3 regions of the Sinomonas terrae genome follow, and region 1 is predicted to be linked to each of the others. Evidence: predicted binding sites of a transcription regulator. Region 1 holds the regulator's gene; each other region holds the start of a gene.
The links. Region 1 encodes LexA, which represses DNA repair genes until DNA is damaged. Its sites were predicted from a motif close to TCGAACANNTGTTCGA; they were not measured.

Region 1 (3,510 bases):
CCCATCCGGGCGGCGCGGGTCCCACTACCCAGCTCGGCCGCGAGGTCAAACGCCTGCGGGAGTGGGCCGAAGAAACCGAGACGGGGGATCGCGACGACCTGATCCCGGGGGTGAGCGATCGGGCCTGGCGGCAGGTCTCGGTGACGGCGCTCGAGTGCCTCGGCTCCCAGCGGTGTCCCCTCGCAGCGGAGTGCTTCAGCGAGCTCGCGCGGCAGCGGGGGGCGGAGGCGGACATCGTCGTGACGAACCACGCGATGCTCGCGATCAACGCGTTCGAGGGGCTCAACGTGCTGCCGGAGCACGACGTCGTCGTGGTCGACGAGGCGCACGAGCTCCAGGACCGCGTGACGGGGGCGGTGAGCGGCCAGCTCTCCGCAGCGATGGCCATGGCCCCCGCTTCCAGCCTGCGCCGCCACTGCGGCCTCTCCGTCGAGGCGCTGCAGTCGGCTGCCACGCAGCTTGAGCTTGCGCTGGCAGATGTCCCCACGGGCCTTCTTGCCCGGGGGCTCACGGAGGAACTTGCGCAGTCCCTCGTGCTGCTGAGGGATGCGAGCCGAGCGGCCATCTCGGACTCCAAGCCCAGCGATGGGCAGGCGTCCGACGGCGGGCGGCAGGTCGCGCGGTCCCGCGTCAGCGCGGTTCTCGAGTGCTGCGAGCGGATGCTCGACGCTGAGGCCCAGGGCGAGGTGATCTGGGCCTCGCGCACCGGGACGTTCGATCCGGCGTCGGGCTACTCCGCGCCCCCCGATGATGCGCCCGCGACCCTCTGCATCGCGCCGCTCAACGTGGGCGGAAAGCTGCGGGACGGTCTCTTCGCGGACCACACGGTCGTGCTCACGTCCGCGACGCTCGCGATCGGAGCGGCGTTCGAGCCAGCCGCCGGGGGACTCGGCCTGCTCGGCGGCGGCGCCCCGACCTGGACCGGCGTGGACGTCGGTTCACCCTTCGACTACCCCCGGCAGGGCATCCTGTATGTGGCGCGCCATCTGCCCAAGCCGGGCCGCGGCGTGTCAGTCGAGGCGATCGACGAGCTCGAAACCCTCATCCGGGCATCGTCCGGAGGGGCCCTTTGCCTCTTCTCGTCTCGGCGAGCCGCCGAGGACGCGGCCGACGAGCTGCGCGACCGGCTCGACGTATCGATCCTCTGCCAAGGCGAGTCATCGATGAGCGCGCTTGTCCGGCAGTTCGCCGACGAGCCGGACACGTGCCTCTTCGGGACGATGTCCCTGTGGCAGGGGGTCGACGTGCCCGGGCATTCGTGCCGACTCGTCGTGATCGACCGCATCCCGTTCCCGCGGCCGGACGATCCCCTTGCCACGGCACGTTCGCGCGCAGTCGCCCAGGCCGGGGGGAACGGCTTCATGACCGTCTCCGCCTCGCACGCGGCGGTACGTCTCGCGCAGGGCGCTGGCAGGCTCATCCGATCGACCGAAGACCGCGGGGTGGTTGCGGTCCTCGATTCACGCCTTGCCACCGAGCGCTATGGCGCCTTCCTCCGGTCGGCGCTTCCCCCGTTGTGGGGCACGACGGACCGCGGAGTCGTGCTCAAGGCACTCGAGCGCCTCGCCGCTTCAGACTGAGCGCAGCACTGAGACCACGCGACCCATGATGGTTGCGTGGTCGCCCAGGATGGGCTCGTAGCGGGTGTTCTGTGGGAGCAGCCAAGTGTGGCCGTCACGCTGCCGGAACGTCTTGACCGTCGCCTCGTCGTCGAGGAGAGCCGCCACGATGTCGCCGTTCTCTGCGTCGTTCTGCCGTCGAACGACCACCCAGTCTCCGTCGCAGATGGCTGCGTCGATCATCGAATCTCCGCGGACCCGCAGCATGAACAACTCCCCGTAGCCCACGAGCTGGCGGGGGAGTGGCATGACGTCCTCGACGACTTGGTCTGCGAGGATCGGTCCGCCTGCGGCGATGCGCCCGACGAGGGGAACCATCGCGGTGTCGGCGGCGCTCGCCATGTCGTCCAGAGGAATTCCTCCGACGCCGAGCACCGGCGCCGCGCTCTCGGCTTCCATGGTGAGCGGGCGCTCGTCGAGGTTCAGCGGCATGAGGACCTCCATCGCGCGCGGTCGCTTGGGATCGCGGCGGAGGTAGCCGAGCTTCTCCAGCTGGGCGAGCTGATGGGTCACGCTCGAGAGGCTTGCGAGGCCGACCGTGTCTCCGATCTCGCGCATCGACGGCGGGTAGCCCTTGGTCTGGACCGAGCGCTGGATCGTCTCGAGGATCTTCCGCTGGCGCACGGTGAGTCCCTTTGCGGCTCTGGCCACTCCTGCCATGCGTGCCCTCTTTCTCGTCTTCTTATTTTGTCGGTGCCCATCTGGATGCTGATTCCACCGTAGGGGACACGGCGGCACCTTTCAAACATTTGTTCTAGCGAGTCTGGACATCGTTCGATGAGAAGTGCTAAAAGTGTTCTGAATGGTTCGAAGACATGTTCGAAGGCATTCCTGAGGAGGAAGAACCGTGGCACACGCATTCGCAGTTCCGTTCGCAGGGACACCGGCTCGCTCGACCGGCGCACAGGCTCCCCACCCCCGCCTGCGGCTCACTCGCCGGGGGCGGCTCGTGCTGATTGCCCTCCCGTCCTTCCTTGGAGCGGTGTTGCTGCTCGCGTTTCTGAGCGGACTCATCGCGCCTGCCCACGCTGGCGACACGGCGCCGTCGGTGACGCACACGAAGCAGGTCACTCTCCAGCAGGGGCAATCGCTGTGGACGGTCGCGGCACAGTACGCTCCCGATCGCGACCCGCGCGTGGTCATCGACGAGATCGTCGAACTCAACAACCTCGATTCGACCAGGGTCGTTTCAGGGCAGCAGATCGCTGTCCCGACTGAGGGTTGAACCGGGCTGGGGGTCGAGCTCGGCCCGGGCTTGAGCCCGCGTGGGGCTGGGCGTACGCCGAGTCATGAATGCGGAGGCGTCAAGCACCCGGGCGTAGGCTGGACCGGTGAACGATCAGACTGCTCAGCCCACCTCCCGTGAGGAGCGCCTCGCGGGGCTCCCTCTTCGCGAGGATCTGCGCGGTCAGCACCCATACGGGGCGCCGCAGCTGGACGTCCCGATCATGCTCAACGTCAATGAGAATACGTACGGAGTGCCCCAGGACGTCCAGGAGGCCATCACCCGATCCGTGCGCGAGGCCGTCTCGAGCCTCAACCGCTACCCGGACCGCGAATTCACCGAACTTCGCGAGGCCCTCGCGGAGTATCTGGGGCATGGCCTGACGCCCGAGCAGCTCTGGGCAGCCAACGGCTCGAACGAGGTGCTTCAGCAGCTCCTTCAGGCGTTCGGCGGACCCGGCCGTTCGGCCCTCGGCTTCCCTCCGACGTATTCGATGTACCCGCTGCTTGCGGCTGGTACCGGGACGGCGTACCTCAAGGGAGTCCGGGATGCTGACTATGAGCTCACCGCCGACTCGGCTGCGCGGCAGGTCAGGGAGCTGGCGCCAAACGTCGTCTTCCTCTGCTCGCCGAACAACCCGACGGGGACGGCGCTCGGTCTCGACGT
Region 2 (3,510 bases), 450 kb from region 1:
CTCCAGCCTATCCGCACTAGCGTGGAGCCATGAGCGCTTCGCCCACGTGGGATCCGGCCCTCTACGTACGCTTCGGCGACCACCGCGGCCGGCCGTTCTTCGACCTGACCTCGCGTATCGGCGCTGAGGCGCCGCGGCACGTCGTCGACCTCGGCTGCGGACCGGGAACGCTGACCGCTGCGCTCGCCGACCGGTGGCCGGACGCCGTTGTCGAGGGGGTCGACAGCTCGCCGGAGATGATCGACGCCGCGGAACGGACGACGCCGGGCAGGCCCGGCCTGAGCTTCCGACTCGGCGATGTGGTGACCTGGACACCCGACGATGACGTCGATGTCGTCGTCTCGAACGCCGTCCTCCAATGGGTGCCGGGCCATCAGGCGCTCATAGGGCGCTGGCTCGAACAGCTCGCCCCGGGTGCGTGGCTCGCGGTCCAGATCCCGGGAAACTTCAGCGCGCCGTCGCACGCGCTGCTGCGCGAACTTGCCGAATCTCCGCAGTGGGAGCGGCGGCTCCGCGGCGTCCTGCGCCACATCGACGTCGTGGGCGAACCCACGGACTATCTCGACGTCATGCGTGCCGCGGGTTGGGAGGCGGACGTGTGGGAGACCACGTACTGCCAGGTCCTCACGGGGGAGGACCCCGTGCTCAATTGGGTCCGGGGCGCAGCCCTGCGCCCCGTGCTCGACGCTCTCAGCCCCGAGGAGAGCGCGCAGTTCGAGGAGCAGTACAACCAGCTTCTGCTCGACGTCTACCCGGCCCGCGAATACGGCACGGTCTACCCCTTCCGCCGCTTGTTCTGCGTCGGCCGGAAGCCAGCTCCGATGGACGGCACAGACATCTTCTAGCCGCTACCAGCCGCGCGCCTGCCACTCGCCAAGCCGCGGGCGCTCGATTCCGAGCGTCGTGGGGCGGCCATGCCCCGGGAGCACAATCGCGTCATCCGGATAGGTCTCGAAGAGTCGCCCCACGACGTCGGCGAACAGGAGGGCGAAGCGGTCCGGATCCTTCTGGGTGTTTCCGACGCCGCCGGGGAACAGGGAGTCGCCCGAGAAGATGAGGTGCGGCGCGTCGCCGTCCTTGAGGACATATGCGATGGACCCCGGCGTGTGGCCCCGGAGATGCACGGCGGTCAGGTCGAAGCCTCCGAAGTTGCCGACGTCGCCGTGGTCGAGGACGACGTCGACGGGAACAGGGATGCCTCCCACATCCTGTCGCCCGGCAGCAGTGCGGGCGCCAGTCTCAGCGACCAGTCCTTCGAGCGCGCGCACATGGTCCCAATGCTGATGCGTCGTGGCGATGAGCTCGAGATGCGCGGGCGCGGCGGCATCACCCGCTCCTTCCTGCAGGAGCCGCCGGATCGCGGGGAGGTCGTCGGCCGCATCGATGAGCACCTGCTGCCCTGATTCCTTCGCTGTGATCAGGTAGACGTTGTTGTCCATGTCGCCGACTGAGACGCTCCGGACAGTGACGCGGTCAAGGTCGTGGATGAGGCTCGTCATGGCGCCAGTCTAGGCTGGCTCGGCATCGTGTGGACCGGGCCTTCGCGCCTTACTCTGGTGGTCATGGAAGAAGCGGACTTTCCGGGTGCATGGCGCCCGGACCAGGACCATGCGACGCCCCTCTTCGAACAGCTCCGGCGCCGGGTCGCCGACCTCGTCGCGGATGGCTCGCTGCCCGCGGGGCGCCGCCTTCCGCCCGTCCGCTCCCTCGCCGCCGATCTCGGCCTCGCCCCCCACACTGTTGCGCGGGCTTATCGGGAACTCGAGGAGGCCAAGGTCGTCGTCACCCGCGGCCGCGCGGGGACCGTCGTCGCGCCCCGCGACGAACGTGAGGAGGAACTGACGACGGCGGCGGCCGCCTTCGCGGCTGCAGCGAGCGTCCGCGGATGCGGCTTCGAAGAGGCCGTCAAGCTGCTCGAGCAGGCCTATTCGCGGCTCTGATGCCTGAGCGAAGCGCTGGAGGTGGTAGAAGACGGCAGGGTGTCAGCCCTGAGCGGAGCGGTTGGAAGTTCGAAGACGTCTTCGACTACCATGATCGGGTGCAAACTCCCCCTTCTCTGTCTCCGGTGTCGGAGTCTCCGGTATCGGACGACATAGCGGCCGCGCTCTCCGATGGCGGACGTGACGACGTGATCGACAGGCCTGTCAGCTCGCTCCGGGCCGATCTGTCGCGTCTCGTCGTGAAGGGTGCGCGGGAGCACAATCTGCGCAACATCGACCTCGACCTCCCGCGCGACGCCATGATCGTCTTCACAGGGCTGTCGGGTTCAGGGAAGTCCTCGCTCGCGTTCGACACGATCTTCGCCGAGGGCCAGCGACGCTATGTCGAGTCCCTTTCGGCCTATGCCCGCCAGTTCCTCGGCCAGGTGGACAAGCCCGACGTCGACTTCATCGAGGGCCTTTCGCCTGCCGTGTCGATAGACCAGAAGTCGACCAGCAAGAACCCCCGGTCGACGGTCGGCACCATTACAGAGATCTACGACTACATGCGTCTTCTCTGGGCGCGAGTCGGCCGTCCACACTGCCCGATCTGCCATGAGCCGGTCACGCGCCAGACCCCCCAGCAGATCGTCGACCAGCTTCTCGACCTTTCCGACGGCACGCGGTTCCAAGTGCTCGCGCCCGTCGTGCGCGGTCGCAAGGGCGAGTTCGTGGACCTCTTCAAGGATCTCGCGGCCAAGGGCTACGCCCGCGCCCGGGTGGACGGGGAACTCGTCCAGCTCGCCGAGGCGCCCAAGCTCGGCAAGCAGTTCAAGCACACCATCGAAGTCGTCGTCGACCGCCTCGTGGTCAAGGAAGGCATCCGCCAGCGCCTCGCCGACTCAGTCGAGACCGCGCTCGGGCTTGCCGAAGGAAGGGTGCTCGCGGACTTCGTCGACCTTGCGCCCGACGACGATCACCGCATCCGTGCGTTCTCCGAGCACCTCGCGTGCCCCAACGAGCATCCGCTCGCGATCGATGAAATCGAGCCGCGCTCGTTCTCGTTCAACAACCCGTTCGGCGCGTGCCCAGCTTGTACAGGGATCGGCACCAAGCTCGAGGTAGACGAGGATCTCGTGGTCCCCGACCCCGAGCTGAGCCTCTCCGAGGGTGCAATTGCGCCATGGTCGCTCGGGCAGGCCACGCAGGAGTACTGGACGCGCTTGCTCGAGGGACTCTCCGACGAGTTGGGGTTCTCGATGAGTACCCCGTGGCACAGCCTTCCCCGGTACGCTCGAGATGCTGTCCTGTACGGCAAGGACCACAAAGTCGTCGTGCAGTACCGGAACCGATTCGGCAGGGAGCGCAAGTACAGCACGGGCTTCGAGGGCGCTGTCTCCTACATTCAGCGGAAGCACGTCGAGACCGAGTCCGACTCCGCCCGAGACAGGTACGCCGAGTACATGCGGGAGATCCCGTGCCCGGAGTGCGGCGGTGCGCGCCTCAATCCGGCATCGCTGTCCGTCCTCGTGGGCGGCAAGTCGATTGCGGCCGTGTGTGCCCTCCCGCTGCGGGAAGCGAGCGAGTTCCT
Region 3 (3,510 bases), 1.9 Mb from region 1:
GGACGCTCCCTCCCCGGACTGGAGCTGCCAGCGCACCCGGTCCAGGACGTCACTCGCCCCGAACTGCCGCGGGTGGCCCCAACAGCGCTCGGACCTCCGGCCGGCGTCGTCGAGGATCTGCACCCGGAGTTCAGTGCACGCGAGACCCGCGCGGCGCAGGCCCTCGACGAACTCCTCTGCAGCCGGTCGTAGCGCGAAAGCGATCTGGTCGATGCGGTCGAGCCCGGGCTCGAAGTCCGCTGCGCGTTCGAGGGGCGTGGGCGGAACGCGAGGCACGACGGGCTGTGGGTCGAGCCCGGAGGCCCGCGCGTGGGCGAGCGCTCCCTCGGGCCCGAATCGCGAACGGACCTCGGCTTCGGGCAGCGCAGCGAATGCGCCGAGGGTGCGGATGCCGAGCCGCACGAGGAGCGAGGCGAGCTTGGGGTCGCCGAGCGTTGCGATCGGAAGTGGCGCGAGGAAGTCTCGGGAGCCCCCCGGAGGCACCACGGAGAGGGCTGCGAGCTCGCTCGCGCAGCGGGCGGCCTGCTCGGCGGCGAAGACCGAGTCGGCCACGCCTACACGCGCCTCAAGCCCGAGTCTGGCAACCGCCTCGAGCGCGGCACCGCCGGCGTCCTGCTCGCTTCCGTAGAACCGCGTCGCCCCACGGGCGCGCCACGCGCACAGTCCGGGCCGCAGCACGTGGACCCCCGGCAGGTCGCGTTCGACGGCGGCGAGCACCTCGTCGAATTCCCTCGCGTCCCGTGTGGGGTCGGCTCGAATGGCCGCGATATCGGGGCAACGCGACTGGGCCTCGCGCACCCGCAGGCCACGGACGACGCCGGCCGCTCGGGCCTCCGACGAGCACACGGCAACGAGGCCCTTGTCGATGACGGCGGCCGGGACGCGGTCCTCCAGCTCGCCTGCGAGCTGGGCCGCGACGAGCGGCCAGTCAGGGAACCACACCACGAGTGCCCGCGGGAGCGCCGAGGCCTGGATCGGCGTCGCCATGCCCGCTGTGGCGCGCACGCTCACGGCCGCGCTCCCGAGAGCCGCGCCTCGCCCGGCTGGGTCGAATCGGCATGAAGCGCCGCGAGGTCCACGATCGTCGTCCGGCGCTTCCCCCGCTGCGACCAGACAAGGTCGACTCGATGGCTGCGCAGGTGCCCGTGTCCGTCTCCGAGGCCGTTCCACCGGGAGCCCTCGACGCTCAGGACTCCCTCGGCCTGAGGCCATGAACCGAGGATGAGGAGTGTGCATCCGCGCTCCCGGAGCCGGGACGAGAGCCGGGACGCTTCGCCGCCACTTGCCAGGGCGGGAGGCCGGACGAGCAGAAGAGGGAGGACGTCGGCGAGGGCCGAGACGGTCACGAGCCAGCGCTCGCCGGGATCCGGGACGAGAACCGTCCGCTCGAGAGAGATGCCGAAGCCCGCCGCCGCCTCGGCACCGAAGTCCGGAATGCCGGCGACGCCGCACCAGTGGCCCTCCGCGGAGGGGGCCGCGAGAAGGGCCATCGCCACGGAGAGGGGTGCCTCGAGTGAGTAGACGGCGCCCGCGCGGAGGCCGTAGGGGAGCAGTGGCGAGAAGGCGGGGAGGACGGCGTACGTCGCCTCGCGATTTCTGCGCCCCTGTAGGAGGTGGATGCGCTCCTGGAGCTCGCGCAGCTGCTCCGCCGCAGAGGCGGCGGACGCGGAGCTGAGCGGGAGCGACATACCTCCATTTTCGAAACTGTGTTCGATTAAGTCAATCGCGGGCGTGTCGCTTTCGAAGAGCCGCTCGTCGTCCCCTCGCTCGCGTCAAGGGAGTACATGCAATCTCTGGCCTGTCAGGCCCAACCGATAGAGTTGGGGCGTGAAATACGCCAACTCCATCGTCGAGCTCATCGGCCACACACCCTTGGTCAAGCTCCAGAAGGTTACCGAGGGGATCAAGGCCACCGTTCTTGTGAAGCTCGAGTACCTCAATCCGGGCGGCTCCATCAAGGATCGCATTGCCCTCAAGATGATCGAGGAGGCGGAACGCAGCGGCAAGCTTCAGCCTGGAGGCACGATTGTCGAGCCGACGAGCGGCAACACCGGCGTAGGCCTTGCGCTCGTGGGCCAGCAGAAGGGCTACAAGTGCATCTTCGTGGTCCCGGACAAGGTCGGCCAGGAGAAGCGGTCCGTCCTCGAGGCGTACGGCGCCGAGGTCGTCGTGACGCCGACGGCAGTCCCGCCGGACTCGCCCCAGTCGTACTACGGCGTCTCGGACCGCCTTGTCCGCGAGATCCCGGGCGCGTTCAAGCCTGACCAGTTCTCCAACCCGGGCGCCCCCGCGAGCCACTACGAGACGACTGGCCCCGAGATCTGGGCCGATACCGACGGCAAGGTGACCCATGTGGTCATCGGTGCCGGGACCGGCGGCACGATTTCCGGCACCGGGCGCTTCCTCAAGGACGTCTCGAAGGACCGTGCCGAAGCCGAGGGCGGCCAGGTCAAGGTCATCGGGGCCGATCCCGAAGGCTCCGTCTACTCCGGCGGCACCGGCCGGCCCTACTTCGTCGAAGGCGTGGGCGAGGACATGTGGCCCGCGAACTACGACAAGGCCGTTCCCGACGAGGTGCTTGCCGTGAGCGACGCGGAGTCGTTCGCCATGACCCGCAGGCTCGCACGCGAGGAAGGCCTCCTCGTCGGCGGCTCGTCGGGCATGGCAGTAGTAGCTGCCCTGCGCGCGGCGCGGGACCTGCCCGGGTCGGCGATCGTCGTCGTCGTCCTTCCCGACAGCGGCCGCGGCTACCTCGCCAAGATCTTCAACGACGACTGGATGCGGTCCTTCGGCTTCCTCCCCGGTGCCTCCGAGGCGACGGTCGGCGACGTGCTCAAGGGCAAGGACGGGAAGCTCCCCGACCTCGTCCACACGCACCCGAACGAGACCGTCCGCGAGGCCATCGACATCATGACGGAGTACGGCGTGAGCCACCTCCCGGTCCTCTCGAACGAGCCGCCGGTCGTGATGGGAGAGGTGCTCGGCGCGGTCGATGAGCGCGCGCTCTCCGCGAAGCTGTTCAAGGGAGACGCGAAGCTCACCGACAAGATCTCGGAGCACATGGGTGCACGCCTGCCCGTCATCGGCTCGCTCGAGAGCCAGGGCACGGCGCGCGAGATGCTCACCGAGGCGGATGCCCTCATGGTGACGTTCGTGGGCGCCCCGATCGGCATTGTCACGCGGCACGACCTGCTCGCGAACCTGAACAAATAGACGCAAGTGTCAGACAAGGAGCTGCACGTGAGCGAGACCAACCACGGCTTCAACACCCGCGCTGTCCACGCCGGTCAGGAGTTCGAGCCGCGCACGGGCGCGGTCGTTCCGCCCCTCCACTTCAGCACCACCTATGCGCAGGACGGCATCGGCGGCCTGCGCTCGGGCTACGAGTACGGCCGCGGCGGCAACCCGACCCGCGATGCGCTCCAGGAGCAGCTCGCCGCCCTCGAAGGAGGGTCGCACGCGTTCTCGTTCGGTTCGGGCCTCGCGGCTGAGGACGCGCTCATCCGCGCC

Region 2: the regulator LexA is predicted to act here: its motif matches at 2,010-2,025, upstream of uvrA (excinuclease ABC subunit UvrA).
Region 3: the regulator LexA is predicted to act here: its motif matches at 1,699-1,714, upstream of imuA' (DnaE2-dependent mutagenesis accessory factor ImuA').

The regions. Positions count from the first base shown of each region.
Region 1 is NZ_JAKZBV010000001.1:2,814,171-2,817,680, reverse strand. Features, by position in the region: gene L0M17_RS13015 (ATP-dependent DNA helicase) at 1-1,580, shown strand, start outside; gene lexA (transcriptional repressor LexA) at 1,572-2,279, opposite strand; gene L0M17_RS13005 (LysM peptidoglycan-binding domain-containing protein) at 2,467-2,844, shown strand; gene L0M17_RS13000 (histidinol-phosphate transaminase) at 2,951-3,510, shown strand, end outside.
Region 2 is NZ_JAKZBV010000001.1:2,360,072-2,363,581, reverse strand. Features, by position in the region: gene L0M17_RS11020 (trans-aconitate 2-methyltransferase) at 30-845, shown strand; gene L0M17_RS11015 (MBL fold metallo-hydrolase) at 849-1,499, opposite strand; gene L0M17_RS11010 (GntR family transcriptional regulator) at 1,563-1,940, shown strand; gene uvrA (excinuclease ABC subunit UvrA) at 2,129-3,510, shown strand, end outside.
Region 3 is NZ_JAKZBV010000001.1:946,497-950,006, forward strand. Features, by position in the region: gene L0M17_RS04380 (DNA polymerase Y family protein) at 1-1,011, opposite strand, end outside; gene imuA' (DnaE2-dependent mutagenesis accessory factor ImuA') at 1,008-1,688, opposite strand; gene L0M17_RS04390 (cystathionine beta-synthase) at 1,828-3,213, shown strand; gene L0M17_RS04395 (cystathionine gamma-synthase) at 3,235-3,510, shown strand, end outside.